One region of the Halomonas bluephagenesis genome, then DNA from elsewhere that is predicted to be linked to it. Evidence: predicted binding sites of a transcription regulator. Region 1 holds the regulator's gene; each other region holds the start of a gene.
The links. Region 1 encodes FliA, which starts transcription of late flagellar genes. Its sites were predicted from a motif close to CTAAAGTTNNNNNNNNNNCNGCCGATA; they were not measured.
Positions count from the first base shown of each region.

Region 1 (3,276 bases):
GTTATCCAGCTTCAAAGCGAAGGGGTATCCAGCCTGACCAAACGCGCTTGGCAGCAGTTGAAAGATTCGGATGATGGCGAGGTAAGCACTGAGGTTCGCTTATTGATGGCCAGCGGTATCGCGGCGGCGGCGGGGCACTTAGATGTTGTTAATGATGACGCTGCGATAGCACTGCGTTCCGATTTGTTAAGGCTGTTGGGTACTACTCGCAAGCGGCGCGATACGGCGATGTTAGATGCGCTTGTCCACGCGTTTATGGCTCGTGACGCTATTCGCCAGCTCAGCAGCGTTAGCCGAGAGGGGCTGGTATGAGTGCCCAGGATCAGGCAGCGGGCCTACGCAAGTGGGCAGATTTACAGCGCCAACAGCGCCAAACACAGTCTGTAGAGAGCGACCCCACGGCAGACGTATTTGCGGCTGAGCCTCTGACGCCTACGACTGATCTTTTAACAGTGCCACCGGTCGCTGCCTCAAAGCAAACCGCGGCGCCGCCCCCTGTGCCGCAAAAACCGCTTATCGTGATTGGTCTGCCTAGCAGTGGCGATCAGCAGGTGGCTAAAGTAAAAGGGCGCCTAGCCCAATGGTCAGTACTGGGCCGACGGTGGGCTGGCGACCCGGATGATTGGGATATTCACATCGTTAAGGCGGATGCCGCTAATCTTGGCCAACTGAAAGAGCGCTTTCCGCGTTGGGCGTTATGGATTAATAGCGATGCCGATGCTTTCGCACAGATGTATCGCTCGCTTCGGCAAGTGCAGGAAAACGGTGGTCCTAGGCAGCTGCTGGCGCTGCACGAGCCAAACTTGCCGCGTAGAGGTCTGCTCGACAACCTGCGGGAAGCCGCCAGCTATTATTTGGATATAGAGCTTTTACTGCTGGCGCGATGACGCTAGCCTGACGCAATGTGGCCGCGCTTTAACAGAGGCTAACAAGTGCCTCTATGAGGAATAACAATGCCTATGCTCGCTGGTTTCAAAACGCGTTATTGCAGCATGACTGCTACGCAAAAAGTTTTAACATAATGGGCTATCTCAAAGTCGGTAGCTTCAAAACCGTGCTGATGGTGGCACTAAGCGCCATTACAATGAGTGCTTATGCCGCTACTGGCAGCTGGAGTACCGAGGTGCCCAGCGTGCTGGTAGCGATGAGTGACCGAGCTGTCAGCAGCCAGCCCATTCAACCACCGGCAGGAGCTCAAGTAGAGGATGCTGCGATAGGGCGTATTCATTGGCGTTATCAAATGCCGGTCAACGCGCCGGTTAATGCGTGGCTATGCCACCCTGAACAGTGTGTTCCTTTGAACGCGATGCGGGGCTCAACCTCTGCGTTAGCCGGTAAGCAGGTGAATGGGCCGCTGCACTTTCGTTTTGCGTTGACGCCGGGCCAGCGCCCGGTGCGGGTGCAGGAACTGCAAGTGATTGTGAACTACCAGTGAACAGTGTTTAGCCGTGAGGCACGAGGATGTATACAGCACAAGGCAGGATTAAACAGAGCGAGCTGTTAACCCAATACATGCCACTGGTAAGACGTCAGGCCTTAACGCTGCAGGTAAGACTACCCGCAAGTATTGAGTTAGATGATCTTATTCAAGCCGGCATGGTGGGCTTATTAGAAGCATTGGGGCGTTTTGATGCGACCCAGGGGGCGACGTTCGCCACGTTTGCAAGCCAGCGTATTCGCGGCGCCATGATGGATGAGCTGCGCACACGTGATTGGTTACCTCGTAGTGTACGCCGCTCTGCTAGAGCCGTGGATGATGCGGTGCGCCGCCTCGAACAGCAGTTAGGACGCCCGCCAGAAGAGGGCGAAATCGCGCGTGATCTGGATATACCGCTCAGTGAGTATCAGCAATTACTTAACGATACGAACAGCGGCCAGTTGTTGCCCTTTGAAGAATTGGTGGCAGAAGGGGCAGAACCCGCGAAAGAGGAAGCCAATAACCTGCCCTTTGATCAGCTGTTAGATCAACAGCAGCGCCAGTCGTTAATTGATGCGATTGATGCCTTACCCGAGCGTGAAAAGCTGCTGATGGCGCTGTATTACCAAGAAGAGCTGAACCTTAAAGAAGTCGGGGCGGTGCTTGGAGTGACCGAGTCCCGCGTGTCTCAGCTTCACAGTCAAGCGATTAGCAGGCTTCGCGCACGCTTATATGACACCACCTAACGCCACTATTAATCACTAATAACCGGCGAGGAGCCGTTGATGAACCCATCTACGCTGATCGGTATTTTTGCCAGCATGCTATTGCTGGTAAGCGTGCTGTTTTTTACTGCAGAGTCGCCAGAAAGCTTTATCAACTTGCCGGGGCTTGCCATTGTGGTAACCGGTACCTTGGCCGCTACTTTTATTAGTTATCCGCTGAAAGAAGTGTTACGCGTGGTGCGCCTTGTGGGGTTGGTTTTTCGGCGCGAGAATACCTATGTACGTGATGATATTAACGAACTGGTTTCAATGTCGCGACTATGGTTTAAAGGCGACGTCAGGGCGGTTGAAAAGGAGCTAGAGCACACCCGTAATCCCTTTTTGCGCACCGGAATTCAACTGGTGATTGCTAATACGAAAGAAGATGAAATTTTTGACATGTTGCGCTGGCGCATTGCTCGATTAAAAGCGCGGGAACATGCCGAGGCGCAGATATTTCGTACGATGGCTACCTACGCACCCGCGTTTGGCATGATTGGTACCTTGGTGGGGCTGGTCAATATGCTGGAAGTGATGGATGCCGGGGATCTTGACGTTATTGGTCCGCGCATGGCAGTGGCTCTGCTGACAACGTTTTACGGTATTCTGCTCGCCAATCTGGTGTTCAAACCGATTGCCGTCAAGCTAGAGCGGCGCACGGAGGAGCGCCTTATCACCATGAACATGGTGCTGGAAGGTATCTCATTAATTACCAAACGACGCCTGCCTTCGTTTATTGAAGAAACGCTCAATTCCTTTGTTGCTAACTATCATGACGAGATCCGCGATGCCTCTGTGAAACCGCGGCCAACGGTTAGTTCTGCGGCAAAAGGGTAGCGCCATGCTAGATCGTGATTCACGGCACGCGCTGGAATTGCCTACTGTGTCAGGCGAGGGCGATGAAGGCTGGCTAACGAGCTACTTAGACGTGTTAACGCTGCTAATCACGCTGTTTGTCCTACTGCTTGCGTTGACGCCGCCGGGAGGAGGGGAAGCCTTTGACAGCGATAGAATGCGCTCGGCAAGTGCCGTCACCTCGCTCCCGTTGGCCAGCTTGGCAACCGGTATTCATCCCCGACACAGTGGCCTGAAGCC
Region 1 is NZ_CP133631.1:2,189,094-2,192,369, forward strand. It holds gene flhF (flagellar biosynthesis GTPase FlhF) at 1-312, shown strand, start outside; gene REH51_RS09680 (hypothetical protein) at 309-887, shown strand; gene REH51_RS09685 (flagellar protein FlhE) at 1,022-1,435, shown strand; gene REH51_RS09690 (RNA polymerase sigma factor FliA) at 1,462-2,163, shown strand; gene REH51_RS09695 (motility protein A) at 2,203-3,018, shown strand; gene REH51_RS09700 (OmpA/MotB family protein) at 3,023-3,276, shown strand, end outside.

Region 2 (3,276 bases), 1.5 Mb from region 1:
TGAAAGCAGAAATCGACCAGTTGCTTGAAACGCTAACGACCAACTAGGAACCCTATTTTGACGAATAATGATATTTTTCGCCGCATTCGCTACACCTTTGATTTAAAAGACAGCACCATCGTGGATATCTTCTCACTAGCTGACGTCAGCGTGAGCCAAGCGCAGGTCACTGCTTGGCTGAAAAAGGATGAAGATGACGCTTTTGTGTCGATGAAAAATAGAGAGCTGGCGGCGTTTCTGAATGGTTTTATCAGCTTTAAACGTGGAAAGCGTGAAGGCCCACAGCCTGCGCCTGAAGCGCAATTAAACAATAATATGGTGTTCCAGAAGCTGCGAATTGCGCTGAATCTGAAAGCAGACGATATCTTGGCAGTGTTTGAACTGGTGGGCTTACCGCTAAGTCATCATGAGCTCAGCGCTTTCTTCCGTAAGCCAAGTCATAAGAATTACCGTGAGTGTAAAGATCAAATGCTGCGTAATTTCTTGCTCGGTATTCAACGCCAGCTACGGCCTGGCTCGAACGACGCAGGGTCTGAGTCTTAAGTTCAAGTTCAGCGCTTTACACCTCGCTTTATGTCACACGGTAACGGCAAGAGAGGCAACATAAGCCTCTCTGCCTTATCGACGCTAACGCTTCACACAGACGAAAATCGCATTGCCCGACAGGTTATCCCAAGGGGTGATGGTCTGGTAGTTGTGCTCAAATACATGCACCTCAAAATAAGGCGCCAGTAGGTCGGTTAATTCCGTAAAGCTGACCGCTACCATCGGATGCTCATCGTTCCATATCTGCGTGGCGTCTGCGATGGTTTTTTCAATACTTAGTCTAAGCGATTGCTTTTCGCCGTGCCCAGCGTAGTGCCAACCCGAGCGGAATGTGAAGACACTGTCTTCTTGTTTGGCACTGTGTTTAACCCATAAATCGTTATTGATTTTGTTTTTATCCACCGCGTTAAAATAGAAAACGCCGCCCTGTTTTAGCGTGCGATGGGCTCTGGAAATACACCCTTTTAGCTTTTCAATCCCATCGTTGTAGTGGATCGAGTACAGAAAGCAGGTGATCAAATCGAGGGGCTCGCTGGCTTCGAATGCACTCATGTCTTGCAGCGAAAAGAGCGCTTCTGGGCAACGTATGGCGGCGATATCCAGCATGGGTTGGTTAATATCAAGACCACTGCTGAGATAACCGAAATCAATAAAATGGCGAACATGAGGGCCCGTGCCACAGGCTAAATCAAGGTGCGTATGCCCGCCGTTGCCGAAGATCTGATGGAGCCGATGAATGGCGTTGCTTTGCGCTTGATAGTCGATATCGACACACATCAAATCGTAGTAGCCAGATAGGTCGGTATAGAGTGCGTTGGCGGACATGGTAGCCTAATGGTGGGCGCTGAAATATTGGGTGGCGCATAGTAAACGAGCTGAGAAGGTTTTAGAAGCGGGGAAAATATTGCTGTTAAAGAAGTCCTGTCATTATCCGATAATTACGTAAGAGGTATGAAAATACCAAACCGCCACAAGAGTCTGCCATGTCAAAATCACCTGCTTTTCTTCTCGCCGCGATACTGCTTAGCCTGACCACCTATGCTCAGGCCTCTGTTCAGACAGCAGAGGCAGCGGCGCTGGCGTGGCTAGAATCAATTGATAATGGTGAGGTTGAACAAGCCTGGGAAGCCTCATCGCCGCTACTCAAAACGCCGCTATCGCCTAGAATGCTCAGACGTATTATTGAATTAGCACGCCATGAGTTTGGCCCGGTAGAATCACGTCAGCGAGTGCAAGTCTCCCATTATCAATCTATGCCCGGTGCGCCGGATGGCGACTACATGGTTTTTATCTTCCATACTCGATTTGAAAATAAAACGAGAGGGATCGAAACCGTAACGCCTCATTTGGAAAATGGAGAGTGGCGAGTCAGTGGTTATTATGTGCAATAGCTCTGTGTAATAGCTCTGTGTAATAGCTCTGTGTAATAGCTCTGTGTAGTGCTTCTTTGTAATAGGTTTTTGTAAATGACTGATGCCGTAACCAATACGAATCAAGGTGGTGCTGCTATGCCTAGTATTGCTAATACGCCCGAGCCGCCTTACTACGCGGTTATTTTTACCTCACAACGCACCGAGATCGATAATGGCTATGACGCAATGGCGACAAGAATGGTTGAACTTGCAGCACAGCAGCCGGGATTCTTGGGGGTAGAGTCTGCCCGAAATGAGGTGGGAGTGACGGTGTCATACTGGGCTGATTTGGCCTCAATAAAAGCGTGGAAAGCCCACGCTGAGCATCAGGAAGCTCAGCGACTAGGCCATCAGCAGTGGTACCAGCACTTTAAGACGCGCATTGCCAAAGTCGAACGAGATTATGGTATTTAAACTATCAACGCAGCCTAGGCAGGCTTTTTGCTGATTAAGTTTAAGAGGCTAACCTTAGGGCAAAGCCAATAATGAGTGTTCCAAATACCCAGCGTTGCAGGGTTTGCCTTTTTTGATGGCTGGCAAACCAGCGTTGCATCCGCGCTCCCAAGCAGGCATATAGCGCATCGTACACAAGCCCCACGCCCACTAGCACAGCCCCCAATAGAGTAAATTGGAGCGCAACGTCACCCTGTTGGGTGTGAACGAACTGGGGTAATAACACCGAACAAAACAGCAGCGATTTCGGGTTCAGCAGGTTCGTTAAAAGACCCCGTCTCCAGGCTAGGTAATAGCTACCGGTGAGCGATGCTTGCGGGTGGTTAGTATCGGTGCTCCGTTTAGTACGAATCAGCTGTACGCCCACCCAAATCAAGTAGGCAGCACCGAGATAACGAACAGCATCAAAAAGCCACGGAGCGGCGACAAATAGGGCGGCCAGGCCCAAACCGGCTAACGCCACATGCAGCCCTCGGGCGATGGCTAACCCTAGCGCTGTGGCTAATCCATGCCCACGGCCCAGCGTACTGCTGGTATGTAGCACCAACAGCATATCTGGGCCTGGAATCAGGTAAACAATGGCTAATGCACTAATAAAAAGACCGATTTCCATGGCCGCTCCCTCAAAATTGCACGTAGTGACTTCATAAAGGGCATGGTACCGTTAAACTGATGAGTGATTTCTTGCCATTTGCGCTCATGGAACATCAGTTATTGGTATTTTGTGCCAAATAAGAGTGGAGAAATGCTTACTTATGCCAGTTGGTCAGTTAGATGCTATCGATCGACGCATTCTTGCGTTGCTACAGGGGGATGCTCGCTTAACCAATGTGGAGCTCGCAGAGAAAGTAAATTTGTCGCCGTC
Region 2 is NZ_CP133631.1:3,669,063-3,672,338, forward strand. It holds gene REH51_RS16640 (hypothetical protein) at 1-47, shown strand, start outside; gene REH51_RS16645 (YehS family protein) at 58-543, shown strand; gene REH51_RS16650 (class I SAM-dependent DNA methyltransferase) at 628-1,371, opposite strand; gene REH51_RS16655 (DUF4019 domain-containing protein) at 1,530-1,937, shown strand; gene REH51_RS16660 (antibiotic biosynthesis monooxygenase family protein) at 2,055-2,372, shown strand; gene REH51_RS16665 (LysE family translocator) at 2,413-3,024, opposite strand; gene REH51_RS16670 (Lrp/AsnC family transcriptional regulator) at 3,167-3,276, shown strand, end outside.
Region 2: the regulator FliA is predicted to act here: its motif matches at 1,457-1,483, upstream of REH51_RS16655 (DUF4019 domain-containing protein).

Region 3 (3,276 bases), 730 kb from region 1:
AACACCTTAGCGAAATGCTCAGGTGTTGCACTCAGTTTCTGCGGCCAAGGAGAATAAGCGCTAAAGTTGCTGCCTTTTTTGCCGATATGCTCAATACAAGCATCATTAACTAAATATACAAGGAACTGAGCCAATGGCTAAGATCACCTCTCTTGGCGTTGGATCAGGGCTGGATCTTACTGGCCTATTGGAACAGCTACGCGGCGCAGAGCGCCAAAAGTTGGTACCAATCACTCAGCAAAAAACGCAGCAAGAAGCAAAGATATCCGGGTACGGTCAGTTGAAAAGTGCGATGTCTCAGTTTCAGACCTCGGTCAACAAGCTGAACGATCCCAAGCTTTATCAAAGTTTGTCTACCGAAATACGTGGCGGCACCGCTATAAAGGCAACAGCTAGTAGTGAGGCAACTGCAGGGCGTTATGATGTGGAGGTAACACAGCTTGCCCGTGCAGGTAGCTTAGCCACTAATAGCATTCAAGGGGATGATGCGCTTACTCAGGGCCTAACAGAGGCCGGTGCAAGCCTGACATTAACCTTCGGAAAAGATGCTGATAATAATGACATTACGCGAACTATCGCGCTGACGGAAGGTAGTTCTCTCGAAGATATCCGCGACCAGATTAACGATTTTGATTTTGAAGAGGGTCCAAAAGTTAATGCTTCTATCGTCAACGATGGTAGCGGGTATCGGCTGGCGCTTAACTCCGCGAAGACCGGAGAAGAAGGGTCTATCAATGGTATGGCCTTCTCGGGGCTGGCGGGTGGAGTCGTACTTGCCTCTGATGCGAACACAGCTTACGAAGGTCGTAACGCCAATTTGAAAGTAAACGGGATTGCAATTACCAGTGAAACTAATAGCGTCCAAGGTGCCATCGCTGGTGTGACACTAAATGTAGAAAAGGTGACCGAAGCGGATAGCCCGAATACCGTAGTCGTCGCGCGAAACACGTTGGCTGTGCGTGAAGCCGTCGAAGGCTTTGTAAAAGGTTATAATGATCTGAAAGCCAAAATCGGTGAGCTAACGGCTTTCAATGGCGGTGGCGATGCAGCAGGCGATTTGATTGGTGATCGTGCAGTGCGTTCTATTGAATCCCAGTTGCGCTCTGCGCTGGTAGGTAATGTGCCCGGCGGTGATATCTCTCGCCTATCCGACATCGGTATTGAGCTTAAAAAAGATGGCACCCTTGAGCTTGATTCAACCAAAATGAGTGATGCTGTGGCGAACAATCAAGATGCCGTGGCGGCATTTTTTGCCAGCGACAGTGATGACGCTGGTATGGGGGGGCAGGTAAGTGCGGTATTGGATAGGGTGCTAAGCGAAAATGGCGCATTGGGCAGTGCCCAGCGTAGTGCGGAGGGGCGAGTGGAGTCGTTGGATAGCCGCTTTGAGCGAATGGAAACGTCTATTGAGCGCACGGTTGAGCGCTATCGTAAGCAGTTTACTCAGTTAGATATGATGATGTCGCAAATGAACTCCCCCAGCGGCTATTTGTTCCAGCAGCTGGATATGATGAATTCGCAAATGGCAAATCGTAGATAGCGTCTTTCGAGTTCAGTTTTCTTTTAGCCCCAGCCCGAAAGGTTGGGGTTTTTTAATGGCGCCGAAGTGGCCAGTATGAATGAAATTAGCGACAGGCTGTGCTATTGAAAGGGGCAAGTAGTGGCAGACGTTAGTGGTTGATACTTTTTTACAAAAAAGAGCGTAAAAAATTCAAGTATTTCCCCTAGCTGCCGTTAATTAATATAACGGCAGAAAGCCGTAAGGCAGGCCGATCAGGCCAGTAACTATATGTAGGAGAAGCACATGTCTGTTATCAATACCAACATCACCGCGTTGATTGGCCAAAACAACCTGAAAGGCGCACAAAGCTCGCTACAGCAAGCACAAGAGCGCCTTTCTTCAGGTCTGCGTATCAACAGTGCTGCTGACGATGCCGCTGGCCAGGCTATTGCTAACCGCATGACCAGCACAGTGACTGGTCTGAACCAAGCATCACGTAATGCTAACGACGGTATTTCGCTGGCACAGACAGCTGAAGGCGCGCTGGATCAAGTTAACGACAACTTGCAGCGTATTCGTGAGTTGACGGTTCAGGCGCAGAATGACACCAACACTGCCCAAGACATCGACTCTATCCAGGAAGAAGTTAACGAGCGTCTAGCTGAAATTGATCGTGTTACTGAACAAACTCAGTTTAACGGGCGCGATTTGTTTGATGCATCTGCCTCAGGTACTAGCTTTTCTATTCAAGTTGGCGCTAAAGACGGCGAAACTATTTCAATTAGCATTGGCGGAGCGAGTGGTGCCGGCGATTCTACTGCTGCTGGTGGCTGGAACATGCTCTCCGCGTTGGCCGCAGGCACGCAGGGTAATCTCGCAACTGGCGATACCCGCGGCGTTAGCGCTGCTGGTTTTGATGTTCTGCAAGCCAATTCTTTGGCGATTCTGGACGAGCGCTTATCAACTGTTGATAAAGAACGTAGCAATTTGGGTGCCATGCAGAACCGCTTTGAAACTGCGCTAGACAACATCCAGACGACTTCTACGAACTTACAGGCAGCTCGTTCACGTATTGAAGATGCTGACTACGCGGTTGAGGGTTCCAACCTGACTCGCGCGCAGATTCTCGAACAGGCAGGGACCTCTATCCTTGCCCAGGCGAACCAGAGCCCGCAGAGCGTTCTTTCTCTGCTCCAGTAAGCCAAATTTAGGTTAATGTCATAACGCCCGATAATTAATATTTACGTCGATTATCCGGTAAGCCAATGTTCCGGCATCAGTGCCCACTGATGCCGGAATTTTTATTGGACAATCAAGTTGTTGGGGATGCTGTCGTCTGATCTAAAAGGCCGCAATTAATCTATAAATTTAGGTTTCCTGCAGCTGATATACATGTCGAGGGTAGGTTTACTCCTTGGATACACATAGTTCACAGAAGGGAGATGAGGGTTGGTCTATGTTCGGTCTGTCATGCAAGGAAATGAGATCTAGGTTGAAAATTAAGGCTGGTACATTATTTCTACAAATAAAGAGCGTAAAAATTTAAGTATCTCCTCAGTCTGCCGTTAATTAATACAACGGCAGCAAGCCGTAAGGCAGGCCGATTAGGCCAGTAATCATATGTAGGAGAAGCACATGTCTGTTATTAATACCAACATTACAGCGTTGATTGGCCAAAACAACTTGAAGGGTGCGCAAAGCTCGCTACAGCAAGCACAAGAGCGTCTTTCTTCAGGCCTGCGTATCAACAGCGCTGCTGACGATGCCGCTGGCCA
Region 3 is NZ_CP133631.1:1,458,573-1,461,848, reverse strand. It holds gene fliD (flagellar filament capping protein FliD) at 134-1,540, shown strand; gene REH51_RS06425 (flagellin N-terminal helical domain-containing protein) at 1,805-2,701, shown strand; gene REH51_RS06420 (flagellin N-terminal helical domain-containing protein) at 3,137-3,276, shown strand, end outside.
Region 3: the regulator FliA is predicted to act here: its motif matches at 1,711-1,737, upstream of REH51_RS06425 (flagellin N-terminal helical domain-containing protein).